DNA from 4 places in the Providencia sp. PROV200 genome. Region 3 is predicted to be linked to each of the others. Evidence: predicted binding sites of a transcription regulator. Region 3 holds the regulator's gene; each other region holds the start of a gene.
The links. The regulator PurR, encoded in region 3, represses purine synthesis genes. The targets are predictions, from matches to a motif close to CANGCAAACGTTTGCNTG.
Positions count from the first base shown of each region.

Region 1: purL (phosphoribosylformylglycinamidine synthase) is a predicted target of PurR. The motif match lies at 3,494-3,511, and genes of this name have one in related genera.
Region 2: glyA (serine hydroxymethyltransferase) is a predicted target of PurR. The motif match lies at 5,030-5,047, and genes of this name have one in related genera.
Region 4: purT (formate-dependent phosphoribosylglycinamide formyltransferase) is a predicted target of PurR. The motif match lies at 6,844-6,861, and genes of this name have one in related genera.

Region 1 covers NZ_CP096307.1:2,729,937-2,738,283, forward strand. The annotation lists gene purL (phosphoribosylformylglycinamidine synthase) at 1-3,410, opposite strand, end outside; gene mltF (membrane-bound lytic murein transglycosylase MltF) at 3,679-5,343, shown strand; gene tadA (tRNA adenosine(34) deaminase TadA) at 5,384-5,866, opposite strand; gene leuE (leucine efflux protein LeuE) at 5,962-6,609, opposite strand; gene M1E86_RS12480 (XRE family transcriptional regulator) at 6,794-7,243, shown strand; gene M1E86_RS12485 (YfhL family 4Fe-4S dicluster ferredoxin) at 7,763-8,023, shown strand; gene acpS (holo-ACP synthase) at 8,111-8,347, opposite strand, start outside.
Region 2 covers NZ_CP096307.1:2,699,264-2,707,610, reverse strand. The annotation lists gene glrR (two-component system response regulator GlrR) at 1-1,242, shown strand, start outside; gene M1E86_RS12370 (NAD+ synthase) at 1,331-2,953, shown strand; gene glnB (nitrogen regulatory protein P-II) at 2,966-3,304, shown strand; gene hmpA (NO-inducible flavohemoprotein) at 3,492-4,691, opposite strand; gene glyA (serine hydroxymethyltransferase) at 5,153-6,406, shown strand; gene M1E86_RS12350 (3-phenylpropionate MFS transporter) at 6,488-7,639, shown strand; gene M1E86_RS12345 (TRAP transporter large permease) at 7,871-8,347, opposite strand, start outside.
Region 3 covers NZ_CP096307.1:1,820,385-1,828,731, reverse strand. The annotation lists gene M1E86_RS08380 (glycine zipper 2TM domain-containing protein) at 1-467, shown strand, start outside; gene slyA (transcriptional regulator SlyA) at 923-1,357, opposite strand; gene M1E86_RS08370 (DUF1289 domain-containing protein) at 1,888-2,127, opposite strand; gene gloA (lactoylglutathione lyase) at 2,295-2,702, shown strand; gene rnt (ribonuclease T) at 2,830-3,474, shown strand; gene M1E86_RS08355 (Grx4 family monothiol glutaredoxin) at 3,575-3,922, opposite strand; gene sodB (superoxide dismutase [Fe]) at 4,403-4,981, shown strand; gene purR (HTH-type transcriptional repressor PurR) at 5,423-6,448, shown strand; gene punR (DNA-binding transcriptional activator PunR) at 6,458-7,363, opposite strand; gene punC (purine nucleoside transporter PunC) at 7,486-8,347, shown strand, end outside.
Region 4 covers NZ_CP096307.1:3,244,155-3,252,501, reverse strand. The annotation lists gene M1E86_RS14915 (haloacid dehalogenase-like hydrolase) at 1-614, shown strand, start outside; gene rimO (30S ribosomal protein S12 methylthiotransferase RimO) at 807-2,141, shown strand; gene M1E86_RS14905 (helix-turn-helix domain-containing protein) at 2,355-2,996, shown strand; gene M1E86_RS14900 (response regulator transcription factor) at 3,604-4,233, opposite strand; gene M1E86_RS14895 (LacI family DNA-binding transcriptional regulator) at 4,705-5,700, shown strand; gene rarD (EamA family transporter RarD) at 5,852-6,778, shown strand; gene purT (formate-dependent phosphoribosylglycinamide formyltransferase) at 6,902-8,080, shown strand; gene M1E86_RS14880 (fimbria/pilus outer membrane usher protein) at 8,270-8,347, opposite strand, start outside.

The sequences.
Region 1 (8,347 bases), 910 kb from region 3:
CCATTACATACTCCCAATGATAAAGTGTCTGCACGGTTAAAGAACGCAGCAAATTCATCACGGACTTTATTATTGAACAGAATAGATTTTGCCCAACCCTCGCCTGCACCTAATACGTCCCCATAAGAGAAACCGCCACAAGCCACTAATGTTTGGAATTGCTCCAAAGACAAGTTACCCGCAAGTAAATCACTCATATGCACATCAACCGCATCGAAACCAGCACGGTCGAAAGCGGCAGCCATTTCCACATGGGAGTTCACGCCTTGTTCACGTAAAACAGCCACTTTAGGACGCACGCCTGACAAAATAAACGGCGCTGCAATGTCTTCTTCAATGTCATAAGTCAGTTTCACATTCAAGCCAGGGTCTTGATTATCCTGCTTCATCGCATGTTCTTCGTCTGCACACACTTCGTTATCGCGCAAGCGCTGCATTTGCCAAGTGGTTTCAGCCCACCATTGACGTAATAAGCTACGAGACTCACGATACACAACCGTGTCACGGCTATTGATGATCACGACATCATCCTGTATTGCAGCACCTAAATAATGAACACAGCCTGCAAGCCCTGCTTGCTCAAAGCATTCTGCCACATACGCTCTATCCGCTTCATGAATTTGAATGACCGCACCTAACTCTTCGTTAAATAATGCCGCTAAGGTATCTTCATCGAATGAACTGATATCGACATTTATACCGCAGTGACCCGCAAAAGCCATTTCCACTAACGTGACGAATAAGCCACCATCTGAGCGGTCATGGTAGGCTAATAATTTTTGCTCTGATAATAACTTCTGAATGGTATTAAAGAAGCCAAGCAATACTTCTGGATTGCGTACATCCGGGGCTTTATTACCTAATTGACGATATACCTGTGCTAGCGCAGAACCGCCTAATGCGTTATTACCTTGCCCAAGGTCAATCAATAACAAGGCGTTATCATTAATTGTTTTTAATTCAGGTGTCACGGTTAAGCGAACATCTTCAACACGCCCAAATGCGCTGATCACCAAGGAAAGTGGCGATGTCATTTCACGCTCTTCACCATCCTGCTGCCAACGCGTTTTCATTGACATAGAGTCTTTACCAACAGGGATGGTTAACCCTAACGCAGGGCAAAGCTCTTCCCCTACCGCTTTAACCGCTTCATATAAACCGGCATCTTCCCCTGGGTGCCCGGCTGCTGCCATCCAGTTTGCAGAAAGTTTTACACGTTTAAGATCTTGCACATAAGAGCATGCTAAGTTAGTTAAGGCTTCACCTACCGCCATACGCGCCGACGCGGCGAAATCCACTAAAGCCACTGGCGTTCTTTCACCAATTGACATGGACTCCCCGTAGTAGCTATCTAAACTCGCAGCCGTGACCGCACAATCAGCGACAGGGATCTGCCATGGGCCAACCATCTGATCACGGGCAACCATACCTGTAACGGTGCGATCCCCAATGGTAATTAAGAATGTTTTTTCAGCTACAGCGGGTAAATGCAGAACACGTTTTACCGCTTCATTTAAATTAATCGCCGTTCTGTCTAATGAATCTGGCTCTGCCTTTAATGTTTTCACATCACGCAACATTTTGGGTGTTTTGCCTAATAAAACATCCAGTGGCATATCAATCGGCTGGTTTGCAAAATGTTCATCATTCAGCGTTAAATGACGCTCTTCAGTGGCCTCCCCAATGACGGCGAACGGTGCCCGTTCACGTTCACAAATCGCAGTAAATACAGGAAGTTGCTCAGGTGAAACCGCCATGACATAACGTTCTTGTGACTCATTACACCAAACTTCTAGCGGGCTCATACCTGGCTCATCATTCAGGATCTTACGTAATTCAAAACGCCCACCACGGCCACCATCATTCACCAGCTCAGGCATGGCATTCGATAAACCACCCGCACCTACGTCATGGATAAATAAGATAGGGTTATCGTCGCCAAGCTGCCAGCAACGGTCGATCACTTCTTGGCAACGGCGTTCCATTTCAGCGTTATCACGCTGTACTGAAGCAAAATCGAGGTCCGCATCGGATTGGCCTGATGCCATGGATGAAGCGGCTCCACCACCTAACCCAATATTCATTGAAGGGCCACCCAGTACAATGAGCTTAGCACCGACCGTAATTTCACCTTTTTGTACGTGGTCTGCACGGATATTCCCTATGCCGCCTGCCAACATAATGGGTTTATGATAACCACGTAACTCTTCACCATTGTGGCTATTGACCTTTTCTTCATAAGTACGGAAATAGCCTAATAACGCAGGACGGCCAAACTCATTGTTAAATGCCGCCCCCCCTAATGGCCCTTCCATCATAATATCCAAAGCGGTCACAATGCGCTCTGGCTTACCAAAATCTTCTTCCCAAGGCTGTTCAAAACCAGGAATACGTAGGTTAGAAACCGAAAAACCGACTAAGCCCGCTTTTGGCTTCGCGCCGCGACCTGTTGCGCCTTCATCACGGATTTCACCACCAGAGCCTGTTGCTGCTCCTGGCCAAGGCGAAATCGCTGTTGGGTGGTTATGGGTTTCCACTTTCATTAAGATATGAGCATCTTCTTGGTGGTAGCGGTAAGTGCGCCCTTCGGGCTCAGGGAAGAAACGACCAACAGGCGAGCCTTCCATCACGGCTGCGTTATCTTTATATGCCGATAAAACGTGGTCAGGTGTTTTTTCAAACGTATTTTTAATCATTTTAAACAGCGACTTAGGCTGTTCTTCACCATCAATCACCCAATCCGCATTAAAGATTTTGTGGCGACAATGTTCTGAATTTGCTTGAGCAAACATGTATAGTTCAACATCCGTTGGGTTACGCTCTAACCCAATAAAGGCATCTAGCAGGTAATCAATTTCGTCATCAGCTAACGCTAGACCCATTTCCCTGTTTGCTGTATCCAATGCAAGACGGCCCCCCGTAATCACATCAATGGATTTCATTGGTGCCGGCTGCTGCTGCACAAATAATGCACTCGCTTGTTCAAAAGAAGAGAAAATGCTTTCCATCATGCGATCGTGCAAAGCCGCGATCACTTCATGCCACTGTTCTTGGGTCAGTTCACCACCTTGAACATAGTAAGCAACCCCACGCTCGATACGCTTTACTTGGCTAAGGCCACAGTTATGGGCAATATCCGTTGCTTTTGAAGACCATGGAGAGATAGTACCCGGACGAGGGGTGACTAAAATAAGCTTACCGAATGGGTCGTGCTCTGCCAGAGAAGGACCATACTTTAACAAACTGCTTAGTTTGCCTTGCTCGCTATCACTCAACGGCGCTGATAATTCAGCAAAGTGCATATATTCAGCATAGATATCCGTGACAGGAAGCTGTTTTTCTGCAAACAGCGCCAAAAGGCGGGTAATACGAAATGCTGATAGAGCAGGTGAACCACGCAAAATTTCCATCGTCTTAATTTCTCTCTTTTAAACGCCAGCCCTGAACATGAAAGCAGGGAAACCGGAACACATTATAGAGCAATGTTCATCAATACGAAACCGTTTGCGTGATTAAAAAGGAAGCGATTAGTTAAATATTATTCTGTGCTAAATACGATAATATAGGTTGCACCGTTCCTAAATGTTGAGCAAAATAGCCGACTACTGGAATTATAACCATATTTAGCCATACTCTTTATTGATGTATAGCACCAGTCAATGCACGAGAAACTATTATTTGAATAACTTAAAAGTTAACTATTTAATTGTCGTGGTTATCGCGCTACTGGCTACTATGGTCATCGGTTTTAACGTCCGTTGGCCCAATACGCAAAATTCACAAATTAATAAAATTATTTCTCAAGGTGAATTACGTATTAGTGCCGTTAGCTCACCACTTATCTATATTGATGAGCAAAAACAGCTGCGTGGGTTTGACTACGAGCTGGCTCAAGGCTTTGCCTCATACCTAGGTGTTAAGCTTAAAATAACCATCCGCCCAACATTCGAGCAAATATTCGATGACCTTGAAAATGGTGATGCTGATATCGCAGTCGCGGGCTTGTTATATAACAAAGATCGTTTAGCCAAAACGAAAACCGGTCCTAGTTACCTCAATGTCACTCAACAACTTGTTTATCGCAAAGGAACCAATCGCCCTAAAAATTTCAATGAAATTAACGGCAAATTATTGGTTACTGCTGGCACCGCTCATGCAAGCACACTAAAGGCGCTGGCCAAAGAATACCCAAACCTAAAGTGGGAGGAAACCTCAAAATACAATACCAATCAAATCCTTGAAATGGTTGCTGATGGCGAGGTTGACTACACATTAGAAGACTCTATCGCAGTTGCATTACAGCAACGTATTCACCCTCAAATTGCTGTTGCTTTTGATTTATTGGATGAACACGCTATCACTTGGTACATGCGTCGTAGCAAAGAAAACAGTTTAGACGCTGCATTACTTGATTTCTTTAATCTCAGCCATGAGACCGAATTACTCGCACGTCTTAATGAAAAATATTTTAGTCATGTAGAGTCTTTCGATTATTTCGACACAATGGCATTTATAAAAGCAATTGATAACAAACTTCCCGAATATCAACCGCTGTTTGAAAAGTACGCTCAGGTAATTGACTGGAAATTGTTAGCGGCTATCGCATGGCAAGAGTCCCATTGGGACCCTTTAGCAACTTCGCCTACGGGGGTACGTGGGTTGATGATGTTAACCAAGCCAACGGCAACAACAATGGGTATTGCTGACAGGTTAGACCCTGAAGAAAGTATTAAGGGTGGAGCCGCGTATATTGCTTATATTATGGAACGTTTACCTGAAACCATCGAAGAGGATGACCGTATCTGGTTCGCCCTTTCTGCCTATAATATGGGATATGGGCATATGCAGGATGTACGTAAATTAACTGAAATGTTAGGTGGAGACCCTAACCGGTGGCTAGACGTAAAAGCCCGTTTACCTTTATTAACACAGAAAAAATATTACTCACAGCTCACTTATGGTTATGCACGTGGCCACGAGGCTTATCGTTACGTTGAGAATATTCGTCGTTATCATCAAAGCTTAGTTGGTTACCTACAAAGCCAAGAAAGAAAACAGCATGCGCTTGATATTGCACAAAAATCACTTATTTATTTAATCTCCCCAGAGGATCATACAGAAGGTGGAGCTCTAACGATTCAAAACCAGTCCCCTATTCCTGAAAAAGTGAGTACTACACACTTAGGGAAAATGAGTTCTGTAACGCAACCACCTAAAACACTCGAAGAAAAAAGACTACCATTAGGAAAGTATCTGCTTTCACTACATCCAGCGCAAAATACCGATGAAACCGATGATAAAACGCCCATCACACCACTAAAAGCACCTGAGAAGCCGTTATAAATCATGCTAAAATAAAATGGGAGCGCTAAAATTTACCCTATTAGCGCTTTTGTTCTTTTTTTTGGGCTCTACGCAGCTTAAAAAAAGCACTCAGCATTGAAGAACACTCTTTTTCTAGAACACCACCAGTAACATCCACATAATGATTTAACCCTGCTTGTCCCATGATATCTAGGTAAGAACCACAAGCTCCCGTTTTAAAGTCCTTAGCACCATAAACTACACGGCTAATACGGCTGTGGATCATTGCACCTGCACACATAATACAAGGCTCTAAGGTGACATATAAGGTGGTATCTAATAACCGATAATTTGACAGCTCATGCCCTGCTTGTTGTAAAGCCATAATCTCAGCATGTGCTGTCGGGTTATGATCAACAATAGAGCGGTTCCAACCCGAAGCAATCAAATAGTTATCTTTCACTAAGACCGCACCGACAGGAATTTCTCCAAGATCTTGTGCTTTTAGCGCAAGTTCAATGGCTTGTTGCATCCAATACTCATCAATTTCTATTTGTGTCACTCTTACCTCTAACCAATGCGTTTACACGTGATTATCCTTAAATGTTAGAATGACCGCAATTAAAATGCTTTTGCTTTTATAATAACAGCCTAATTTTAATTGCTGAAAATCGCTAACTTAGCTGCAAACCCCATAAAAAACGCACCTACCGTACAATTTCCAAGCTTTGCAAGGAGTTGTTTTTCACGTAAAAAACGGGCTATCAAGTAACCACTAAAAATCAATAAGCTTAAGTATAAAAAACTAACTAATTCTAGAATAGTTGCCAGTACAAGATAAGGCACCCATGCATGAGAGTAATTAAAATCAACAAATTGTATAAAGAAAGAAATATAAAATAAAATTGCTTTTGGGTTTGTTAAGCTAAGTACAAGGGCACGAGTAAAATGTTTTTCTGTTTTGATTGAGATAGTCTCAATGCCGTCTTTACTCGATTTTTTATGCATAAATGTGCTATATAAAATTTTACCACCTAAATATAGCAGGTAAGCTGCACCTAAATAGCGTACTATCATAAATAGCGTTGGAGATGCTTTTATCACTGACGCGACACCGATAAATGATAGGAAAATTAATATCGCATCCCCAGTAAATACCCCTAGAGCAGCTCGATAGCCAAACCGTGTACCGCTCGATGTACTTGTTTTTAATACATATAATGAATTAGGTCCAGGTACAATAATGATTAATACAAGCCCTGCCAAATAAGTCCAGAAGTTAAGAACCCCAAGATTTTCGAACATACTTTTAACCCTTTATCTTTTTTATTATTTTTATCATAACTTTCAATCTTTGTGAATATTTATTCTATTAATTAGATGTATGAAATGAACTAATAATAAAGATTATTTTAAATCTAACTTATTTATTTATGATAACTAGGCAATCACATTATTATTCATTATTAACATTAGAAGGAATAAATATATGGCTATCATTAGACGTTTAGTACAAGATGGTTCATTTGAAGAGTTTTATCCAACAACAATGACCTTCAGCGCTGCAAAGCGTAATTATTTTTTAGGTCACTCAAAAGATAAAACTTACGTTGTATATTCCATGGCTGAAAATGGTAAAATCGACCCAAATGCTCCTGCACAAAAAGGAAAATTAAGATCCTACCTTGGTAATATTCAAGCATTTTATGATACGGTAGAGAATAAACAATACTTATATGGATATAATTTAAGCGAAAAAATCGTTGAGTTATATGAAATCGATGATAAAGCAGGTATAAAACTACTCTATGTTGATGAATTTACTGTTGGAAGTACGATTCAATCAGCAACTCTGTTTATTGCTAATGGCCTCATTCATATATTTAGCCAAGCTGAAAAAGATAAAAGCTGGAGAACTCATAGCTATAGTATCATATAATATCAGCGTTATATTTTATGAACATTTAAATTAGTGCCCAAGGGGCATTTTGCCCCTTATTTAAAATAACTAATTTAAAATTATATTTTTATAATGAGATTAATAACAATCATAACCACAGGAGGAGTCTTAGCATAAAAAACACCATTAATAATTAAATTAACCATCTTTATTTCACATATCTAAATTTAAATTTTCAGTATAAGTGTATTTACATTCTCGTCTAAATTTATATTATTATATTTTAACTTGCTGATTGTTATAAATCAGAAAGTAACTACCCGGATATCACTAAAACAATAAAAAACACCAATATTTTAAAATAAAAAAATTGATAACCAAAAAACAAAAATTTATCGTTTAAATGATATAAAACATCTACATTATGATTTTTGTTACTTTTTTCAAACTTTGAAGGTAAAATACACGGCATAAAAATATAAAAAACAAACGAAAGTAACGAATAGGTGCAAGGTATAAGTTACTAGTTTTTAACTTAATACAATGTAAGTAACTGATATGTCTTTATTAATTACAAAACGCTGTATCAATTGCGATATGTGCGAACCTGAGTGCCCAAATGATGCAATTTTTATGGGCGACGAAATTTATGAAATTGACTCAACCCTATGTACTGAATGTGTAGGCCATTACGACAAACCTACTTGCCAGTCTGTATGCCCAATTACTAATACGATCATCACTGACCCCCAACATATCGAGACTGAAGAACAGCTTTGGGATAAGTTTGTCGCCATTCACCATGCGGATAAAATTTAGGCTTAACTTCACTTATTTTTAATTATCCACCTAGTTCCCCCTAAATGCTGCCAGTGACTTTTACTGGCAGCTCGATATAACATCAATTTAAGAATTACTTTCTATGATAACTGTCGCAGATGCATAATGCCGTTCATCGGTAATAGAAACATGGCAATGCGTGACTCTTAACCGATTCGCTAGCTCTAATGCCTCACCAGTTAAACTTAATAATGGTTTCCCCAATTTGTCATTGGTGACTTCAAATTGGTTAAAGGCTAAACCATTACGGATCCCAGTACCTAATGCTTTAGCTGCCGCTTCTTTCACAGCAAACCGTTTTGC
Region 2 (8,347 bases), 880 kb from region 3:
ACTACAGCAGAAAGTGGTCCCGAAGCACTAAAAATCTTACAAAAAGAAAAATTAGATTTAGTGATCAGCGATTTACGGATGGACGAAATGGATGGTATGGCGCTTTTCGATGAGATACAAAAAGCGCATCCAAATATGCCTGTCATTATATTAACGGCACATGGCTCTATCCCTGATGCAGTAGCAGCAACGCAGCGAGGCGTATTTAGTTTTTTAACTAAACCTGTCGATAAAGATGCATTATATAAAGCCATTGATGAAGCACTCGCGCTCTCTTCGACACCCATTAGCGATGAAGAGTGGAGCTCGGGGATTGTCACGCGTAGCCCCTTGATGATAAGGCTGTTAGAACAAGCACATATGGTAGCACAATCTGATGTTAGCGTGCTTATTAATGGGCAAAGTGGTACAGGTAAAGAGGTTTTGGCTCAAGCGATTCATAAGGCTAGTCCTAGGGCTCGTAAGCCGTTTATTGCTATTAACTGTGGTGCATTACCTGAACAACTATTAGAGTCTGAATTATTTGGCCATGCGAAAGGGGCTTTTACCGGTGCAGTCAGTAATCGCGAAGGGTTATTTTTTGCAGCTAGTGGTGGTACGTTATTTTTAGATGAAATTGGTGATATGCCAATGCCATTGCAGGTTAAATTACTGCGGGTATTGCAAGAGCGCAAAGTTCGTCCATTAGGTAGTAACCGTGATTTAGACATTGATGTGCGTATTTTGTCTGCGACTCACCGTAATCTTCCTAAAGCGATGGAAAAAAATGAGTTTCGTGAAGACCTCTACTATCGCTTAAATGTAGTTAATTTACGTATTCCTGCGTTAAATGAGCGTTCAGAAGATATACCATTATTAGCTAATCATTTATTACGCGAGTCAGCATCACGCCATAAACCCTTTGTACGCAGTTTTTCCAGCGATGCGATGAAGTGTTTAATCACAGCGAGCTGGCCGGGTAATGTGCGCCAGTTAGTTAACGTGATTGAGCAATGTGTGGCACTCACAACATCGCCGGTGATCAGTGAAGCGTTGGTTAGCCAAGCCCTGCAAGGTGAAAATACCGCTTTGCCGACATTCGTTGAAGCACGTAATCAATTTGAACTGAATTATTTACGTAAGTTATTACAAATGACAAAAGGAAATGTCACCCAAGCGGCTCGAATGGCAGGACGAAACCGTACAGAGTTTTATAAATTACTTGGTCGCCATGATTTAGAAGCCAATGATTTCAAAGAATAAATAAGAATTATTTACCACATGGTTGTTATCGATTACATTATGTGGAATAAGGCAATTCATATTCACGCTCCGGGAGAAAAAACACCTTATGAGCCGTAAGCTTAATATTTCACTAGCACAACTTAATTGGTTAGTCGGTGACATCGAAGGCAACTGCGAACGCATGTTGCAAGTTGTGAGTGAACAAGCACCAAACACAGATATTGTCATGTTTTCAGAGCTGTCTTTGACAGGCTACCCACCAGAAGATTTGATTTTTCGTGGCGATTTTGAAGATCGTTGCGTCGCACAGCTAGAACGTTTACAAAAAGCAAGCTCTGAGACAGCGATTATCGTTGGCCACCCATGGTATGAAGGGGATGATATCTATAATGCATTATCATTTTTCTACCAAGGTAAACTGCACGCACGTTATTTTAAACAAGAGCTACCCAATTATGGTGTGTTTGATGAACCTCGTTATTTTACCGCAGATGAAAAAACCTGTGTCGTTGAATTTAAAGGCTATCAGCTTGGCTTATTGATTTGTGAAGACATTTGGTATGACGAGCCGGTAGATGCAGCTAAAGGGGCTGGTGCTGAAATATTATTGACAATCAATGCATCCCCTTATGACATTAATAAAGAACATATTCGAACCGATTTATTAGTCGAACATTGTAAACGCACTCATATGCCAATTGTGTATCTTAACCAAGTGGGTGGGCAAGATGAATTGGTGTTTGATGGTGGCTCAAAAATCATTGCAAACAAAGGCAAACAAACCTTTAAATTGGAAGAATTTAAAGAGCAGGTTATTACAGTGCAATTTGATGAACTTGCACTGGTGAGCGAAGGTAGTGTATTTATTGAAAATGACCCTGTCGCACAGGTATACCAAGCCTTAGTCATGTCAACTCGCGACTACATCAATAAAAATGGTTTTAATGGGGCTATTTTAGGCTTATCGGGGGGGATTGACTCAGGGCTGACAGTAGCGATTGCCGTTGATGCAATAGGCAAAGAGCATGTGCAAGCCGTGATGATGCCATTCCGTTATACTTCTGAAATAAGCATTCACGACGCCAAAGAACAAGCTGACTTGCTTGGTGTTGAGTTTGATATAGTATCTATCGAGCCGATGTTTGATGCATTTATGGCACAGTTAACGCCTATGTTTGAAGGAACTGCGGTAGATACAACCGAAGAAAACTTACAAGCACGGTGCCGAGCCGTTATTTTAATGGCGATGTCGAATAAACGTCGTCGTTTGGTACTGACAACCAGTAATAAAAGTGAATCAGCGGTCGGTTACTCAACGCTGTATGGTGATATGGCCGGTGGGTTTGATGTGCTAAAAGATGTGCCTAAAACCCTTGTCTTTGAGCTAGCTAAATACCGTAATACACTCTCTCCCGCAATTCCACAACGTGTGATTGATAGGCCTCCGTCAGCCGAACTCGCTCCGGGTCAGCTAGATCAAGACAGCCTGCCGCCTTATGATGTGCTAGACGCCTTGTTAGAAGGTTATGTGGAAAAGGACTTGTCAGTGAATGACCTAATCAAGCTTGGTTTTGATAAAGACGTAGTACGCAAAGTTGTGCGTCTTGTTGATATTAATGAATACAAACGTCGTCAGGCACCGGTTGGGCCACGTATTACGATGCGTAATTTTGGCAAAGATCGCCGCTATCCGATCACCTCAGGTTTTGGCCGTAAAAACTGGTCATAACAGGAATTACTTATGAAAAAAATTGATGCAATTATAAAGCCATTCAAACTTGATGATGTTCGTGAAGCGTTGGCTGAAGTCGGTATTACAGGAATGACTGTAACCGAAGTAAAAGGTTTTGGACGTCAAAAAGGGCATACTGAACTTTACCGCGGTGCAGAGTATATGGTCGACTTTTTACCTAAGGTAAAAATTGAAATTGTTGTTCCTGATGACATCGTTGAAAACTGCGTTGAAACCATTATGCAAACTGCACAAACTGGCAAAATTGGTGATGGGAAGATCTTTGTTTATGATGTCGCTCGAGTGATCCGTATTCGAACCGGTGAGCAAGACGAAGAAGCAATTTAATAAATTAAGTTTGTATGAAAATGCGGTAACGGAAAATACACAGGAATGGGATTAGAATTGTGTATTTATTATGCGAGCCCGTTACCGCTAAATTAGAAAACTACGAACATTTAACTAGTTAACCAATTTTCTTCAGTTAATATGCTTCATAGAATGCGCTTCTAAATAGAAGCGCATTTTTTATCGATTAGTTGAGGGGCAATACTTTGTGTGGGCCAAAACATTCATAGTGAATCGCATCGGCATCGACACCCATCGTAATTAACTGCTTACCTATGTGCTGCATAAAACCAACAGGGCCACAGAAATAAAACTGCATATTCGGTTGCTCAATCCATTCACGTACCAATTCTAAATTCATTAAACCTTCATATTGGTAATCAAACCCGAGGCGATCATCCTCTCTTGGTTGATTAAACCAAATCGCAGATTGGCTAATTTTCTGTTTTGCTAGTAGTTGTTGAATTTCGTGTCTGAAGGCATGAACTGCACCATTCTCAGCGGCATGGAACCAATTTACTTGTGCGCTGTGAGCTTGTTCTGTTAGATGATTTAACATACTTAACATTGGGGTTAAGCCAACCCCGGCGGAAATTAGCGTAACAGGTGTTGTATTATCAACATCGATAAAGAAATCCCCACATGGAGGTGCGAGATGCACGCTGTCACCTTCATTTAACTGTTGATGTAAGAAATTAGAAACGGTGCCTTGGTCTTCACGTTTTACCGCGATACGGTAGCTACGACCATTAGGGGCAGTAGTCAGTGAGTATTGGCGGATTTCTTGGTTTTCAAATCCCGGGTTGTTGACATAAATCGTGATATATTGGCCTGGTCGGTAATCCGCGACAGGTTGCCCGTCGACAGGCACAAATTCAAAACTTGTGATCACATCACTTTGTGGTTGTTTTTGCGCTAATTTAAATTCACGTAAGCCTTCCCAACCCCCATCTTTATTTGCATTTTCTTGGTAAATTGCAGCCTCTCTACCAATAAAAATATCAGCTAAAACACCGTAAGCTTTTCCCCATGCATCAAGAACTTCTTGGCCGGGATTAAGGAGTTCATCAATGGCTGCAAGCAAGTTTTCCCCGACAATTGGGTAGTGCTCAGGTTTTATATTCAAACTGACATGTTTTTGTGCGATTTTTTCGACAGCTGAAATAAGCGCTTCAGGTGTTTCAATATGCACAGCATATGCGCAGATAGCATTGAAAAGGGCTTCACGTTGGTCCCCATTCATTTGGTGAGTCATGTTAAAAATATCTTTTAACTCAGGATGCTGTTTAAACATCCGATCATAAAAATGCGCGGTCAGTTTTGGCCCTGTTTCAGCAATGGCAGGAATGGTGGATTTAACAATGGCGATGGTTTGGCTATCTAGCATACAGGTGCTCCTGAATTATTTTCATGTTCTCGTTATCGTTAAGGTAAAGAGCTATTTTTGTAATATCAAAAATATCTCTTTGTACATCAGAGAGATAATATTATTTCATCTCAGTTAACCTCTATTTTTTGAGATCCATGAAGGCGATTTATAAAGATGTATTTTAAATACAACTTATAATATTTAAGGGTTTATGTAAAGACTCAAACCGGGAAAATAGGGTGAATTTAGGCACATAATGAGAAGGGGATTACAAATCTGGAGGTTTGTCCGTCAAAAATTAAAATTTGGGCTATTTTATAATGAAGCCTTCAGAAGCAAATGAAGTGAAAAAAATTAATGCAATCGTTTGCGTATATTTTTTCTTTAGGGCTATCTCAAGAGTGAAAAAGAGTTTACACTGTGTGTCATTGCGATGAATCGATTTTCAACCTATTGAATTGCTGAGGCAGGAGAAGCGAATGTTAAAGCGTGAAATGAATATTGCTGACTACGATCCAAAATTATGGGAAGCAATGGAGCAAGAAGTACAACGTCAAGAAGAACATATTGAATTAATTGCTTCTGAAAACTATACCAGTCCACGAGTCATGGAGGCTCAAGGTTCTCAGCTAACCAATAAATATGCAGAAGGCTATCCAGGTAAACGCTACTATGGTGGTTGTGAGCATGTTGATGTGGTCGAGCAATTAGCGATTGACCGTGCAAAAGCGCTATTTGGTGCTGACTACGCAAACGTACAACCACACTCAGGTTCACAAGCTAACGCCGCAGTTTACATGGCGTTATTACAACCAGGCGACACCGTTCTGGGGATGAACCTTGCACATGGTGGCCACTTAACCCACGGTTCACCAGTTAACTTCTCTGGTAAACTGTATAACATCGTACCTTATGGTATTGATGAAAGCGGTAAAATTGACTACGACGATATCAAAGCGCAAGCGGAAAAACACAAACCAAAAATGATTATCGGTGGTTTCTCTGCGTACTCAGGTGTGGTTGATTGGGCAAAAATGCGTGAAATCGCAGACGGTATTGGTGCTTACCTGTTTGTTGATATGGCTCACGTTGCAGGTTTGATTGCTGCGGGTGTTTATCCAAACCCCGTTCCTCATGCACACGTTGTGACGACAACAACACATAAAACTTTAGCGGGTCCACGTGGTGGATTAATTTTAGCTAAAGGTGGTGACGAAGAGTTGTATAAAAAAATCAACTCAGCGGTATTCCCTGGATCTCAAGGTGGCCCTTTAATGCATGTTATTGCAGGTAAAGCGGTTGCGCTGAAAGAAGCGATGGAACCTGAGTTTAAAGCTTATCAACAACAAGTTGCTAAGAATGCGAAGGCAATGGTCGATGTTTTCCAAAAACGTGGCTACAAAGTGGTATCTGGCGGAACTGAAAACCACTTATTCTTAGTTGATTTGGTTGATAAAGACATCACCGGTAAAGATGCAGATGCAGCGCTTGGCCGTGCGAATATTACTGTTAACAAAAACAGTGTGCCGAACGATCCTAAGAGCCCATTTGTAACGTCTGGTGTACGTATTGGTTCCCCTGCGATTACGCGTCGTGGCTTCAAAGAAGCAGAAGCAGGTGAGCTAGCTGGCTGGATGTGTGATATTCTAGACAATCTCAATGACGAAGCGACCATTGAGAGCGTGAAGCAAAAAGTATTAGCAATTTGCAAAAAACACCCAGTTTACGCATAACATAACGTAATATTAATTACCTAAACCCGCTTCTACATGTATGTATGAGCGGGTTTTTTGCATTGAAAAAACGGAGGAGTGATGGTCATTCCATCAACGCGTTGGCTAGCTATTGATTATTTTACCTACTTTTTTGCCTACAGTATTTTCTTACCATTTTGGTCAGTTTGGCTACAAGGTGAGGGAATTGATGCAGAAATGATAGGTGTTTTGTTAGGGGTAGGGCTCGCAGCTCGTTTCCTTGGCGCGATGTTTATTACTCCTTTAGTTAAAGAACCCTCGAAGTTGATCATGGCTTTACGCTTACTGGCAGGGCTTTCGCTCATTTTCTCTATTGGCTTCGCTCTGGGATCTCATTGGGCATGGTTACTATTTGTAATGATTGGGTTTAACCTATTTTTTGCGCCAATGGTTCCACTGGGAGATTCACTGGCAGGGACATGGCAAAAACAATTTACCTTTGACTATGGCAAGATCCGCGTCTGGGGGTCGATAGCTTTTATTATCGGCTCATCACTGATGGGGTATTTAGCGGGTGTTTGGGGTAATAAAGCCATCATGATGGCCTTGATAGTGAGCTGTTTAGCGTTATTATTAGGCGCAATGCTGAAGCCGGCAATTATGCCAATGGGGGCAGCGAAAGCGGATGGTGGTAATAAGGTTAGATTTAAACAATTGATTGCAGACAAAAATGTCGTTAGGTTTCTTATCTGTGTTACGTTACTGCAAGGGGCTCATGCGGCTTATTATGGGTTTGCTTCCCTATTTTGGAAAGAAGCCGGCTATTCAGATTTAGTCATTGGTAATTTATGGTCGCTCGGTGTCGTTGCTGAAGTCATTGTATTTATGTTAAGTCACCGTTTATTTAGACGTTGGAGTGCTCGCAATTTACTGCTGTTATCAGCCTTTTGTGGAATTATTCGTTGGGGCTTGATGGGCGCATTTACGGCATTACCGGTATTAATTGTGGTGCAAATTCTGCACAGTGGTACTTTTACGGTTTGCCACTTAGCGGCAATGCGTTTTATCAGCGCAAGAAAAGAAAATGAAATTATCCCATTACAAGGTATTTACTCTGCACTTGCGACTGGTGGTGGGTTAGCTGTACTGACAATTATTGTAGGGTACATTTATGAGCGAGTACCTGCACATCATGGCGTAGTTTTTTATTTAATGGCGCTTCTTGCTGTTCCTGCCTTATTTATTCGGCCTAAAGTGGTGGCTCAATCCTAAAATCACCAGCCAAGCTATAAAAGGTGTTAAAGCTATTTTATAGCTTGGTTTGGTATTGAATTTGTTTTCCAGTGTCATCAACGCAAATTTTTTGCAAGGCTGGCAACGCCATCCTTCTTTCGAACAATCGGCATGTCGATTGTTTCCTGCTGTATTTGCGATTGTCACAATAAATAGAGTTGATAATAAAAATGGCAAATCATAGATAATGACTTGCCATTGAGATATAACTTATAAGCTTGGTAGGAATGTCGTAAATACAGGCATAAAAGTGACTAAGAGTAATACGATAATTAATGTTAAGAATAATGGCATAACTTCACGAATAAAATCAGCAATACGCACGCCCGTAATCGATGTAGCCACAAACATGACTGTTCCCATTGGTGGTGTTAAACAGCCGATAGCTAAATTAAGGATCATGACAATACCAAAATGGATAGGGTCAATTCCTAAAAGTTTTACTGTAGGCATTAATAATGGAACAAGGACAATAATTGCGGCATTACCCTCAATAAACATACCTAGAACTAAGAGCACAGCATTGACAATCATTAAGAAAACATATGGATTGTCAGAGAAATTGGTCATCATTCTGGCGACATCTTGCGCCACTTGCTCGTTTGTCAATACCCAAGCTAATGCAGAGCAAGTCATGATAATCAACATAATACTTGCTGTTGAACGAGCTGTTTCTAAAAATGAGGC
Region 3 (8,347 bases):
TGCTTAAGAAAGTTTTTGTAGGTGTTGTAGCAGTTGCAGCCTTATCAGGCTGTGTCAATACCAGTACGCTTTCTGGTGATACTATTTCTGCCAAGGATGCGAAACAGGTACAGACTGTGACTTATGGTACTGTTCTGAATGCTCGCCCTGTGACTATTCAAGCTGGTGAAGACGGTAACGTAATTGGCGCAATTGGTGGAGCTGTACTTGGTGGGTTATTAGGTAACACCATCGGTGGTGGTACAGGTAACACATTAGCAACAGCTGCAGGTGCTATTGCTGGTGGTTTAGCTGGTCAGGAAGCTCAAGGCGCATTAAATAGAAGCCAAGGTGTTCAATTAGAGATCCGCCTCGATAGCGGTAAAAACATTGTTGTTGTTCAAAAACAAGACCCTAGCACCTTCCGTAATGGCCAACGTGTTATGATTGCAAATAGCGGAAATACAGTGACTGTGTCTCCTCGGTAATCTTACGATACTAAATTAGGTATACTCACCGACATTAGCCAGTGAGTATGCCTTAAAAATAATATTGCTGAATAATATAGTTACTTTATGTTATATAATTATATTTTATATTCATCATGTATCGCTTTTAGGTAATACAGTTTCTTGCTTACAAATAACCCCCTTGCTTTCGTGCCTAAAAGCTACTTCCCCCCCCCTTTTTTATAAATTTTTTATTATTAATTAATACGCACTAATAAATTATCCAGCTAACAATTAGAAAACCGTAGGTAAATATAATTAACAGCTTTAATTATATTTAAAGGCAATGAATTATAAAAAGTCATAACTGGGTGTAATTATTATTCCCATTGCCTATTTCTATTTCACCATCATACAAATCACATAGGCCGATTACTTAATTGTTAGTTTAATGATTAGCACACTATTTATTAGTTAGGTATATTATTTTCACATCATGAATCATTTTGTAATCTTAAAATGTTTTTTTCAAGCTTCATAAGTAACTGTGATAATTGATAAAGTTCATCTTTACTAATATTATTCAATATCTCTATACGCGTATTGTTTATGACTTGATCTACCGTTTTAATAAAGGGTTCAGATTCTTCCGTTAACTTTATCCTTTTAGCTCTCCTATCATTTGTACAAGTATGCCTAGAAATAAGTTTTTTTTCCTCTAATTGGTCTAGAGTCCTTACTAATGAAGGCTGTTCAATACCAATCGCTTTCGCTAACTGTATTTGAGATTGTTCAGGCGGTAGTTGACTTATATTATGTAATGTCACCCAATGTGTTTGTGTTAGTTTAAGAGGCTTCAAACGATAGTCGATTAATGCTCTCCACATGCGAACAACACGTGATAACTCTGTCCCAATTTGTGATTCCAATTTACCCTCCTTTATATAATTATAATGTCAAAAAAATATACCATCTTCATATTATTTTTGGATTATATATTAATTTCCCTTTATATTTACAACTTTTTATTTATATATTAGCCATTAAATACCTATATCTAGTTACAATAGCTGATTTATTATGCGATATAACTCTAATTAATATGTCGTTGATTCCTACATTTTTTCAACCTGAGTTTAACGAGATAATCTATCAATTATCTTATTAATAAGAATAGCCGCACTCTCCTTTTTGATCTATCTATTTTAGCTCTTATAGCAGTCGTGAATAACAATAAAAAAAACAATGCTTCATAAGCCTTTAAAAAACAAACAAATATAGTTAATCTTAAAATCATGTTAATTACAGTCATTTTAATTTAACCTATACTAATTTTTAATAAATAAAATTTCATTGAAATATAAACTAAGAAATAAATAGCATGCTAATAATTTATTGAGGATTAATTTATATTGAAAATAAAACATTTGATTTTTTATCATTATTTTCAAACAGAAAACTAGAAAAGTTGTTGTTGTGTATCGATGGTATTTTCTTGAGCTATTTTTTTATTTAATATTCTTAAATGGCGTTGACGACATAAACGAAGTACATTTCGTTTTTCACTATCCGAAAACTTTAACCAATTAAAGCGCTCATCACGAGTGCGATAGCAACCTCGACAATAGCCTTGTTCATTACTTTGACATATACCACGGCAAGGGCTGGGGATCTCAAAAAATTCAAGTTGTTCAGCCATAACTTTCCCCTTAAAAAGAAAAAATCACCATAAATGTATGATATACTCCTAGAAATGAGTATTACCATTATTTGTTCAAAAAACAAACTGTAATCATTGTATTTATTAATTTAAGCACGTTATATTAATAGATAAATCGATTCAGGCTGATTCCAAGAGGTTTAAAAATGCGCTTACTCCATACTATGTTACGTGTTACTGATATGCAGCGTTCTATTGACTTTTACACAAAAGTGTTAGGTATGCGCTTATTAAGAACCAGTGAAAATACAGAGTATAAATACTCTCTCGCATTTGTTGGTTACAGCGATGAAAGTGAAGGCGCTGTGATAGAGCTAACCTATAACTGGGGGGTTGACCAATATGATATGGGTAACGCATATGGTCATATCGCCTTAGGTGTCGATGATGTTGCAAAAACCTGCGATGCTATCCGCAGTGCAGGTGGTAACGTAACACGTGAAGCAGGCCCAGTTAAGGGCGGAACAACTATAATTGCATTTGTCGAAGACCCAGATGGCTATAAAATTGAGCTGATCGAAAACAAAAGCGCAAGTAAAGGCTTAGGCCATTAATTAGCTATATAATCTAAAAGTTTAGGTGCCTATTCTAACACCTAAACTTTTATCACCCTTTACCTGCAAATTTTTACTGGTTTTGGCATAATGTCATCCAACCAGAAAACTAAAACTGAAAGTCCTAATGTCTGAAAAAAACAATCCAAATGCCCTAGTGAACCGATTCAGGGGATACTATCCTGTCGTTATTGATGTTGAAACAGGTGGGTTTAATGCAAAAACTGACGGCCTGTTAGAAATTGCAGCCATCACCTTAAAAATGGATAAAGACGGCTGGCTCTCCATGGATGAAACATTACATTTTCATGTAGAACCTTTTGAAGGCGCAAATCTTGAGCCATCCGCTCTTGCCTTTACTGGAATTGATCCAACTAACCCTCTACGCGGTGCTGTTAGCGAATATGAGGCTCTTCATGCAATATTTAAAGTCATCCGCAAAGGCATGAAAAATACTGATTGTAATCGCGCAATTATTGTTGCTCATAACGCAAATTTTGATCACAGTTTTGTCATGAATGCCGCCGAACGAGCAGGTTTAAAACGTAACCCGTTCCATCCATTTGCAACCTTTGATACCGCGGCATTAAGTGGCTTAGCATTTGGTCAAACAATTTTAGCAAAAGCATGTGTTTCTGCAGGTATCCCATTTGATGGCAAACAAGCACACGGCGCCCTGTATGATACGAATCGCACCGCTCTGCTATTTTGCGAAATTGTTAATAAATGGAAAAAATTGGGTGGCTGGCCAATTATTGAAGATTCTCAATAACTTTTTATCAATAGCAATAATATAAAAAAACCGTATTTAGTAGAAAGTCATCAATGCTTTTACCAAATACGGTTTTTTAGTCTTTTATTTATTGTTTAAATCAGTCTGCGCTAGCTTCATCTGCTGAACGGTATTTATCAGCCGTTTCTTTAATTAGAGATTGCAGCTCACCACGCTGGAACATTTCCATGATAATATCGCAACCACCGACTAGCTCACCATCAACCCACAGTTGAGGGAAAGTTGGCCAATTTGCATATTTTGGCAGTTCCGCACGAATATCTGGGTTTTGCAAGATATCAACATAGGCAAAACGTTCACCACAAGAAGACAGAGCTTGTACTGCCTGAGCAGAAAAACCACAGCTCGGAAGTTTAGGAGAGCCTTTCATATATAATAAAATTGGGTTTTCTTTAATTTGGCGCTCAATTCTTTCAATAGTTGTCATTTTTAACTTCCTTAAAACAAAGATGCAGGTTTTGCAGTCAGCCGGTAACTGAGAGTCTACCTCAACTTAACAGAACACATTGACTGATATAATAAGAAACTGAATTGTTTCATACAATATGCCAGTTTTATAGGGGCATTACTATAACATTCCAAAAAACAAAAAGGCACCTTTTCTATCTTCTCTTTACCTAAGTCAAACAAGTAGCTATTTCTAGGTAAGAACTGAAATTTAATGTACTTAGGTTCCCCACCTACAATATCTATATGATTTTTATCTGTAATTTTTCTATTTATCTGTTAGCATCTTAGCCGCATCATTACCTTTACCTTTGTAAGGTTGATCGTGCTATTATTAATATATTAAGTATCATATCGCCAATAGGCGAAACTCTAATGATAAGCTGTGACATATTATTTTGCTCATTTTAAGAGCAAACACCCTGAGTATTTTGATATAAAAGCAATCAAGGAGTACGCAATGTCATTTGAACTACCCGCTTTACCGTATGCAAAAGATGCTTTAGAACCTTATATCTCTGCAGAAACCTTAGAATATCACTATGGTAAACACCACAACACTTATGTTGTTAACTTAAATAACCTCATCAAAGGTACTAACTTTGAAGGAAAATCTTTAGAAGAAATTATCAAAACTTCTGAAGCTGGGGTTTTTAACAACGCGGCACAAGTTTGGAACCACACTTTCTATTGGAATTGCTTAGCGCCAAACGCTGGTGGCGAGCCGACAGGCAAAGTTGCGGAAGCGATTAATAAAGCATTCGGTTCTTTTGCTGAATTTAAAGCTCAGTTTACTGATGCCGCAACCAAAAACTTCGGTGCTGGATGGACTTGGTTAGTAAAAAAAGCAGATGGTAGCCTTGCAATCGTCAATACATCGAATGCTGCGACCCCAATCTCTGGTGACGACAAACCTGTGTTAACCGTTGATATTTGGGAGCATGCATACTATATCGATTACCGCAACGCCCGCCCTAAATACTTAGAAAACTTCTGGGCACTGGTTAATTGGAAATTTGTGGAAGCAAACTTAGCATAGTCCTCTAGCAAGTATCGAAACAAAGACTAAATTGACAAGGGCGAGATGTACTCGCCCTTTTATTTCACCTACTCGAGGCTGGAATAAAATCAGAAAATATGTGCAGCAAGAAAAATAATCAGTGCTAATGAGCCCAATGCAGCAAGCAATCCATATTTAAAATCTGTATCCATGAGTTCCTCTCATTTTAATGTCATTGAATTAACAAATAACCACTCATTAATTAAGGTTATTAAGTATACATATCTAAAAAAGTAAAACTAGTGTCTATATCACATGTTATAACATCAATTATTTCTTTCGTTTTTGCGCTAGATCAGACAAAATCGACAACAAATCGCTAAGTTATTGCCAGCAAAGGATCAATGCATCAATATGCAGGTAATTTTTTAACAAGAATTATTATAGAGACCGGTTATTGGTCAGGAGTTTTCTTCCCCCATGGCAACGATTAAAGATGTGGCGAAGCGCGCTGGCGTATCCACCACAACCGTATCCCATGTTATTAATAAAACGCGCTTTGTGGCTGATGACACCAAGGCTGCGGTTTGGGCTGCAATTAAAGAGCTTAATTATTCGCCAAGTGCGGTTGCCCGTAGTTTAAAAGTTAATCATACAAAGTCGATTGGCTTACTCGCAACCTCAAGCGAAGCCCCTTATTTCGCAGAAGTAATTGAATCAGTTGAAAATAGTTGTTATGAAAAAGGTTACACACTTATACTTTGTAATTCTCATAATAATTTGGGAAAACAAAAAGCATATTTGCAAATGTTAGCGCAAAAGCGCGTTGATGGCCTACTTGTGATGTGTTCTGAATATCCAGATACGTTAATTAGTATGCTTGAAGACTATCGTAATATCCCAATGGTGGTGATGGATTGGGGAACCTCCCGAGGTGATTTTACAGACAGTATTATTGATAATTCATTCCATGGTGGGTATCTTGCAGGCCGCTATTTAATTGACCGTGGGCACCGTGATATTGGTGTGATCCCTGGCTCGCTTGAAAGAAACACCGGTATCGGCCGCTTAACAGGCTTCAAAAAAGCAATGGAAGAAGCAAAGATCACACTGAAAGACCAGTGGATAGTACAAGGTGATTTCGAACCTGAATCTGGCTATAAAGCAATGATGCAAATTTTAAGCCATAAACAACGTCCTACTGCGGTATTTTGTGGTGGCGATATCATGGCGATGGGAGCCATTTGTGCGGCTGATGAAATGGGGCTACGCGTTCCACAAGACATTTCAATTATTGGTTATGATAATGTGCGAAATGCGCGCTATTTCACACCAGCATTGACCACTATCCACCAACCCAAAGAGCGTTTAGGCCAAATGGCCTTCACCATGCTGCTCGACCGTATCATTAATAAGCGCGAAGATGCTCAAACAATTGAAGTTCACCCTCGCCTTGTAGAGCGTCGCTCTGTCGCTGACGGGCCATTTATCGATTATCGTCGATAAGACAAATCGTTAAGTTGAAAGCCACTCTGCGTTGAGCGTTTCATTATCACCAAGGTAATCCAATAACCAACGGAGCGCGGGTGATGTACTATTTTCCACCCAAGTTAAACAACAAGGACTGGGTGGAAATGGCTGTGCTAATGCTAGTTCAACTAATTGGCCTTTTTCACAAAGCGGAGCTGCTCGATGCTCCGGTACCATTCCAACACATAGCCCATTAACCAAACAAGCTAAACCATTTTCCCAGTAAGGCACGACAAGCCGACGTTGGTTATCAAGTGCCCAAGTATCACGTTTGGGAAGGTTACGAGAGGTATCTTCGAGACACAAACTCGGGTACTCTCTCATTTGGTCATCAGTCAGTTTCTCACCTATTTGGGCTAATGGGTGTTCTGGACTTGCGACACACATCCACGGCATAAAACCCATATCACGGAAGCTGTATCTTTCGCCTATCGGGGACGCTCGAGTCGCTCCAATCGCAACATCTACACGTCCGTCAGCAAGTGCATCCCACACTCCATTAAACACTTCAGGGTGAATAAAAAGTTCAATATCGGGAAAATGACGATAAAAATCAATAAGTAATTGTTCTGTCCTTTGGGGTTTAACAATACAATCAACAGCAATACTAAATTGCCCGCGCCAGCCATTTGCAACTTGCTGGCATTGATGTCTTGTATCTGTCATTTTTTTGATAACAGAACGACTTTCCTTAATAAATATCGCCCCTGCTTCTGTCAGAACAACATCGCGATGTCGGCGTTCAAATAGAGGAACAGCAAGCCATTCCTCAACTTGCTTGACGGTATAACTGATTGCAGAAGGTACACGGTGCAATTCATCAGCAGCACCACTAAAACTTCCAGTTCGAGCAACTGCATCAATCACTTCGAGTGCATGCGCAGACCACATAACCTCTCCTTTCAAAAATTTTGATGGCAAGATCCAAATATTACCGTTTCACAACCTAAAAAAATAGCCTATACAATGACATCATCATTAACAATTTTTTAAATATCAGATAAGTAATAATTATGTCGAATACTGTGAAAAAAAATTCTCCGGGTTTTATGGTTTACCTTGCAGGACTTAGTATGCTAGGTTTTTTAGCCATTGATATGTATTTACCTGCATTTGGCGCTATGCAAAACACCTTGCATACCTCTGAAGGCGCCATCAGTGCTTCTCTCAGTATTTTTTTAGCTGGTTTTGCCTTTGCTCAGCTATTATGGGGGCCATTATCAGACAAACTTGGCCGTAAGCCTGTGCTAATTGTGGGCTTAACTATTTTCATTATCAGTAGCTTAGCCATTTATTGGGTCGAAACCGCAACACAGCTATTAACACTACGTTTTTTACAGGCTGTTGGGGTCTGCTCCGCGGCAGTTTTATGGCAAGCCCTTGTTATCGACCGCTATGATGAGGCAAATACCCAGAAAGTCTTTGCTTCTATCATGCCACTAGTCGCGCTATCCCCGGCTTTAGCCCCATTATTAGGAGCATGGGTTCTAGAGCACCAAACATGGGAAGCAATTTTCCTGATCCTAATGGCGGTGGGCATACTACTTTTATTACCGACACTCTTTTTGAAAAATGTTTCAGTTAAAACAATAACTGATGATAACCAACCAGAAACTAAGATTTCTTTCTCAAACTTGCTCAGTTCCCCTGTTTTCAGCGGTAACGTGCTGGTTTATGCATCCTGTAGCGCGGGTTTCTTCGCTTGGTTAACCGGGTCACCTTTTATCTTACGTGACATGGGCTTCAACCCTGCTGATATTGGTTTGAGCTATATTCCACAAACTTTAGCCTTTATTGTTGGTGGATATGGCTGCCGCATTTTATTAGCAAAAGTTCGCGCAGAAACGCTATTTCCATTATTATTAATTGGTTACG
Region 4 (8,347 bases), 1.4 Mb from region 3:
CTGAGGGCTTTAATAATCCGACACAAGATGCGCAGTGGAAAATGTCAGAAGGGCGATTAGCAACAGTAAAAAATGCCCTGAAATTAAAAGAAATGGGCGCAGATATCATTGTTTTAACGGGAAACCCTGGAAATGGCGTCACTAATCAGGAAATTAACCAGAGTCTTAAAGAGCTTAAAGCTGTTGTGGGTGAAGATATTGTGCTTATCACAGGAAAAATGCACGCTGCGGGGGTTTTGAATGCCTCGGCTGAGCAACTCATCACAGAAGATGATATTCGTACTTTTATTAACAGTGGTGCAGATATCATTTTGCTCCCAGCACCGGGAACGGTCCCTGGGATCTCGTTAGAATTTGTGCAAAAAATGGTGGGTTATTGTCACTCTCAAGGTGTGATGACAATGACGGCGATTGGCACTTCTCAAGAAGGTGCAGATCTGCAAACTATTCGGCAAATTGCATTAATGTGCAAAATGGCTGGGACAGATTTACACCACATTGGTGATTCAGGATATAACGGAATTGCATTACCTGAGAATATTTTAAACTATAGTATTGTGATCCGAGGCGTTCGGCACACGTATTCACGTATTGCTCGTTCAGTGAATCGTTGATTGATATTTTTTAGGTGATTTTTACAAGAGTGCTTTGTAGAAATCGCCTATATCAGCAAGATTTCCATTTCCTATTTGAGCCCTAAATACAGATTATTTTTGATAAAAATTTATACAATTCCCGCTATTCTTCAGGTAAAATTTCGCCCATTTTTTAAAACAATATTTATAACACAATAAAAGAAGTGAGCTATGTCGCAAAATACTAATCCGGTACCAAAAATTGGTTTCGTCTCTCTTGGCTGCCCAAAAAACCTAGTTGATTCAGAACGTATTTTAACTGAATTACGCACAGATGGTTATCAAGTGGTTCCAAGCTATGATAATGCTGATTTAGTCATTGTGAATACCTGTGGATTTATCGATAGTGCAGTGCAGGAATCGTTAGAAGCGATAGGGGAAGCACTGAATGAAAACGGTAAAGTGATTGTGACAGGATGCCTTGGTGCGAAAGAGAACCAAATTCGTGAAGTGCATCCAAAAGTATTGGAGATCACCGGCCCACATAGCTATGAGCAGGTACTTAACCATGTGCACCACTATGTTCCAAAGCCAGAACATGACCCTTTCTTGAGTTTAGTCCCAGAACAAGGGGTAAAACTGACACCGAAACATTATGCTTATTTAAAAATTTCGGAAGGGTGTAATCATCGTTGTACTTTTTGCATTATTCCTTCTATGCGAGGGGACTTAGATAGCCGCCCAATCGGTGATGTGTTAAATGAAGCTAAGCGTTTGGTCGCTTCAGGCGTAAAAGAGCTACTGGTTATTTCGCAAGATACTTCTGCATATGGTGTTGATGTTAAAAATAAAACAGGTTTTTGGGATGGGCAACCTGTAAAAACCAGCATGGTGGGGTTATGTGAACAACTTGCTTCAATGGGGGTATGGGTGCGTTTACATTATGTTTATCCTTACCCACATGTTGATGATGTCATTCCATTGATGGCAGAAGGCAAAGTTTTACCTTATTTAGATATTCCGTTACAGCATGCAAGTCCCAAAATTTTAAAATTAATGAAACGCCCTGGTGCTGTTGAAAGAACACTTGAGCGCATTAAACGTTGGCGTGAAATTTGCCCTGAACTCACTTTGCGTTCAACCTTTATTGTGGGGTTTCCTGGTGAGACAGAAGAAGATTTTCAAATGCTATTAGATTTCTTGTCAGAAGCTAAGTTAGATCGAGTGGGCTGCTTTAAGTATAGTCCTGTCGAAGGTGCGAAAGCGAATGAGTTAGCTGATCAAGTCCCTGAAGAGATTAAAGAAGAACGTTATCATCGTTTTATGCAATTACAACAGCAAATTTCTACACAGCGATTACAAGATAAAATTGGTAAAGAAATTTTGGTTATTATTGATGAGGTTGATGATGAAGGTGCGATTGGCCGTAGTATGGCTGATGCACCAGAAATTGATGGTATGGTTTATCTTAATGGTGAATTTGGAGTTAGCGCAGGAGACATAGTGAAAGTATTCGTTGAGCATGCAGATGAATATGATCTGTGGGGGAGTATCGTTACTTCGTAATTTGATGAAAGCGTTCTAAAAGTCTAGGTGGCTAACTTAGGTAAATTAAGTTAGCCATTTTGTTTTTTAGCACATTGATATACTGCTTTTAATTGTAAAATTGATGTGGATCAATGGTTTTAAATCTATCAATTAATAACTTGATCTAGAATATAAAAATTAAATGGTAAGTTGACATAATCAGATAACTCTTATCGAAGAATAAGGATAACTATGTCAACCCATTTAACATTTCCAACTACAACACCTGTAATAAAAAGTAATTATAATTCATATGATTACGAAAATATCGTGAAGCTTGCTTATACAACCATTGAGGATGGATTGGCCTCATTACATGATAACAATATTTGTAGTTCCCTAATTAGTGCTGATGGAAAAACGCTTTGGCTTAGTAATGAGTTTAGCGGTAATTTTGAAATAGCAAACTTGTTATCAGATAATTTAACTTGTGGAGCGCAAGTTAGGTTATACGCAGCTCCAATTGAGCTACATGGAATTTTTTATTATTTAGCGCCAGTGTATTCACACACAGGTGAGACGGTATTAGTTGTCGCTATATCTTCAACTCAGAATTGTTGCAATGTTTTGTTAGCGCTTACGCAATCTTTAGCAAGAGAAGTGAGTGAAAAATTGAAATTTCACTATTATGAACAAGGGAATTTTAAGGTCGATAAGCAAGAGCAACGATTCGCTAACTTGGATATTCACTCAGTTGAGAAAGCGTTGATTATTGAAGTTGCGCAAGCTTGTAAAGGTAAAATTCAGCAAATGCATAAAGTCCTCAATATGGGACGGACAACGTTATGGCGCAAATTAAAGCAATACGAAATTAATATTAAAGACTACAAATAGCTTCTCTCATGTGTTTTGAAAAATAAAAAAATAGCGCTTTCGCATATTTTTGTGGGCAACAATAAAGCAAAAATAGCGAAGCGCGCAAGACATAGCAACATTTTGAAAAATAGCCAATAGATAAATAAAGCATAACCTACCTGCTAATATCGTTACTTGATGTATCGAGAAAAGAAAATGAAAACGATGCTCATTATGCAGAGATTTGGTAAAGCAGTATGTTGTTTTTAGCTTTTTTTTTTTAGATTTATGATGGGTGAATAGGAGCGAGAAAGGTTATTGTCTTACTAAAAAATGGTGTGATAGAAAACATTTTATCTTAAATCGTATTTCAATAACCCAAAAAAATATTATTTTATCTTGTAAGTATTAGCAGTTATTATTCCTATTCGAATTATCAAGTTACTTGATTTTTTATCAATAATAGAGTGAAGCTGTTGTTTATCAGATATGAAGATAAAATTTTATTTCAGAACTGACAGAACTTTAATCTATACTTATCTAAAATATAGTATATTTCGTATCCCTCATATAATTAACTTCTGATGGTTTAGAATAAAACCATCAGAAATAATAACGCTATAAAAAAGTAAACATATCATATGAATTAAAAATATTTAGGATAAGTGTTGATGTATTCGTATTCTTGAATAAGTTGTGGTAGCGATTTAATACCTAATTTTGTATAAATGTTGGAGCGATGAACCTCTACAGTTCGTGGTGATAAAGACAGCTTTTCAGCTGTTTCTTTACTTGTATTGCCCTCTAAGATCATATCCATAATTTCTCTTTCCCTAACTGAAAGACGGTTAAACTTATCAGAGAGATGAGTATATTTCTTATGCTTTTCATGCAAGCTTAAAAACAATTCCGTTGCACTATTTATGGAGTTTAAAATTTCAACCTCCTTGAAAGGAAAGGGAAAAAAGTCAAAACTCCCAGCTTTGAAACTCTCTCGACACAAACTGACTGAAGGCTCTTCGGCAAGCACAATGAAGGGAACAATACCAAATGAATTCTTTATATTGGTTAATCGCCTAATACGATTTTCATCATTGTTTAAGAATAATAAAATGCATTCTTTTACATTATCTTCATTAGGGTAAGTATAATTACTCACAAACACTTCTTCATTATTATAAAATCTAAAGGTAAAGCCAAAAGATTCCATCATTAATTTCAGTTTATTCTTAAAGACATTATCACTTTCTACAATTACATGAATGGTGTTATTCATCACCATACTCCTGTTAAACTGATTTGATATTCATATCAATCTGATAAAATACGTAGATAAATAAAGTGAAATTTAAATTTCACAATAATATTTTCTACTGATCGTTGTTTTTTTTATAATGTATTACCGACATTAATTTATATTAAAAACATCATCTAGTTAAATTTAATATAAAAATAGAAACAATAGTTAAAGTTTGTGTCATTGAGTAATATTCGATTAATGATGTGTAACATTTTAGGTGAATTTACTTATTAAATGTGTTTTTTAGCATAATGTGATAGACAGAAATACTGTTAAAGCTAATCAATAGTATCTTAAAACATTAGTCATAAAAAGTCTTAGATGTGCACTTTATGCTATTTTCTTAGGTGGTTGTACTTAACTTGTGAATTGACGAAGATTAAGTACTTTTTATATCTAACATGTTAGAATTTATTTTCACCCAGTTTTGATGAGTGGATATCCTTAATGGCTTCTTTAAAAGACGTAGCGCGACTTGCAAATGTTTCATTAATGACAGTATCACGGGCAATTAATAACCCTGAGTTATTAAGACCTGAAACCTTGAAACAGGTCCAACAAGCTATTGAGTCACTCAATTATATTCCTGATTTTTCTGCACGAAAGATTAGAGGAAAAAGTTCTCGGGTTTCAACAGTTGGCGTTTTGGCCCTGGATACAGCAACAACCCCATTTTCTGTGGAAATCATTCTATCCATAGAGCAAACCGCGAGGCAATTTGGCTGGAGTAGCTTTGTTGTTAATATTACATCCAGTGAAGACAGTGAAAGAGCTGTCCGACAACTATTATCTCAGCGACCAGATGGTATTATTTATACAACAATGGGGCTTCGAGAAGTGACTATTCCTGAAGCATTACATAATAATCGTTTGGTGTTAGCTAATTGCATAGATAAAAAAGGGCAATTTCCAGCTTATGTGCCAGATGATTTTAATGGTCAATTTAATGCAGTAAATCGTTTAATAGAGAAAGGGTATCGGAATCCTCTCTGTCTTTATATTCCACAAGAGACTCTAGCTGGAAAAATGCGCCGTGAAGCCGTGGAGTCTGCATGGACAAAGGCTAATTTGCCGCTATCATCGCTTCAGCAATACCATTTAGAGTTAGGTGATGAACACTATTTAGATGTGATAGCTTTAATTAATAGTCATTTTGATAATAAAAAACCAGATTTTGATGTCATTATTTGTGGAAATGATCGTATTGCTTTTTTAGCTTATCAAGTACTGCTTAGTCATGGTTTGCGTATCCCTAAAGATATTGCAGTACTTGGCTATGATAATATGATAGGTGTTGGAGAACTGTTTTATCCACCATTAAGTACAGTTGTGTTGCCGCACTATCAGTTAGGCCAACAAGCCGCTTTGCATATCATAGAGGAACGGCAGCAAAATTGTGTTGAATATGTTGCTTGCGATTTATTAGAACGTGATTCTTTTTAATTTTGTTGAGAAAATTAAACCTAATAAACTGCTATTCAATTGATTTTTTGAGTTACCAATAAATCGTTGTTTCTAAGAAGTTTTATTTTCTGCATTTTGGCGTATGATACGAAGCTAATATTATTTAATCAGATCGTATTGTGGATAAATTATGTTGCTTCGTTCGGGAGTAGCTCTTGCTATTTTTTCCTATATCTTATGGGGAATAACACCATTATTTTATCGTTTACTTCCCGGTGCTGAACCTTTAGAGCTGCTTGCACAACGTCTTATCTGGTCTGTACCGATACTTTTTTTTGTTCGCTTAATTATTAAAAACAAATCTTTGTGGCGCCAGGTATGGTCTGATAAACGGTCGATAATCCTCTGTTTATTTAGTTCGTCGGTGATGGCGATATCTTGGACAACATTTACCTACGCATTAACTCATGGGCAGGTGTTAGCCGCTAGCCTTGGGTATTTTATTAATCCATTATTTTCTATTTTACTGGGGGTTTTGTTTCTTCGCGAACGGCTTGTTCTCGCAGAAAAAATGGCTGTTATTTTTATTTGTGCGGGGGTTGGTTACCAAATTTGGCAGTATGGCGAGTTACCTATTTTAGCGTTAGTTATGGGGAGTGCATTTGCGATATATGGGTTAATTCGTAAATTTATTCGATTTGATGTGATTACGTCTTTATTTCTAGAGGCACTTTGGCTACTTCCTATCGCAATAGCGATCACGTGGTGGTTAGTATCTAATGGTTTAAGTGAAGTAGCACAAGGCGATTGGCAAATCAAAATTCTTTATATGTTGGCCGCTCCTGTTACGATAATTCCGTTGCTCTTTTTTACAGCTGCAATTAAAAGAACATCATTAACGGTGATCGGATTGGCACAATATATAGAACCAACAATTCAATTTTTATTAGCCGTATTTTTATTTAATGAGCTATTTGATTGGGTTAAAGGCATCAGTTTTTCACTTATCTGGATTGGTTTAATGTTTTGTGTGTTCGCTATTTTACGCAAACAATATATTAAATTTTCACATAAAGAACCCTTTATTACAGGGCGTGATAAAACACCACTAGATTAATTTATTGATATTATTATCAAGTACTTATGAGTTTGTTGTTTTGTGGCCTTTTATCCTTGATAGTAAAAGCAAACGATTGCGTATATAATTGGCATTAACTTTTTGTCGGTAGGGGCATCAATTATGAATCAATTAGGTACTGCACTGTGTAAATCAGCAACAAAAGTGATGTTGTTAGGTGCTGGGGAGTTAGGCAAGGAAGTGGCGATTGAGTGTCAACGGTTGGGCATCGAAGTTATTGCAGTTGATCGCTATGATAATGCACCTGCAATGCATATTGCGCACCGTAGTTATACGATAAACATGCTTGATGGCGAAGCGCTGAAGCAAGTCATTTCAATTGAAAAACCCGATATTATTGTACCTGAAATTGAAGCGATTGAGACACAGGTATTAATGGAACTTGAACAGCAAGGGCAAAAAGTGGTCCCGTCTGCGAAAGCCATTGTTCTGACTATGGATAGAGAGGGGATCCGCCGATTAGCCGCAGAAGAGCTGAAGCTACCAACATCAGAATACCAATTTGTGGATAGTAAACCTGATTTTGTCACCGCGGCAACGAAAATTGGTTTTCCTTGTATTGTTAAGCCCGTAATGAGTTCATCAGGTAAGGGGCAAAGTGTGATCCGTTCTCAAGATGAATTAGATCAGGCTTGGGATTACTCACAACAAGGTGGGCGAGCAGGGCAGGGACGTGTTATTGTTGAAAAAATGGTCAATTTTGACTTTGAAATCACATTGTTAACGGTCAATGCGGTAGATGGTATTCACTTTTGTGCACCAGTGGGGCATCGACAAGAAAAAGGAGATTATCGTGAGTCTTGGCAGCCACAGTACATGAGTGAGGTTGCATTGAAAAAAGCGCAGGACGTTGCTGAGAAAATTGTTACCTCTTTGGGGGGATATGGAATATTTGGTGTTGAATTATTCGTGTGTGGTGACGATATCATTTTTAATGAAGTTTCACCTCGCCCACATGATACGGGGATGGTGACTCTTATTTCACAGAGTTTATCTGAATTTGCCTTACATGTTCGTGCATTTCTTGGTTTCCCAATAGGTATAATTCGCCAATATGGGCCGAGCGCTTCAGTTGTTATTTTACCCAATTTACATAGTCAAAATGTCGTTTTTTCCAATATAGGTACAGCATTAGGGTCAGATACTCAATTACGGTTATTTGGTAAACCGGAAATAGCAGGAACTCGCCGACTAGGTGTTGCTTTGGCGATTGCTGATTCTATTGAAAGTGCATTAGATATGGCTAAAAAAACCGCTAATACAGTGTGCGTTTCTGGTTGATTTTGATAAGGTTTTGCTCATTCACTTTAATTGAGTGAGCGCTTGTCTATTAAGATAATAACGATGATTTACTCTACTTAAAATGCCCCATCAATACTGTCGTAATAGCTGCTTGCTTCGATTATTTTAAAGTGACCACTTAACATGTTTTCATTTATTAAACGGGACCGAATCATCCCGTAATGCTTATTATTGGCACTGTGTATTTAATGTTCTCACTGGAGAGTCCGCAGTGACGGCTATTTTTTCTAATGCCGAATAATTCAC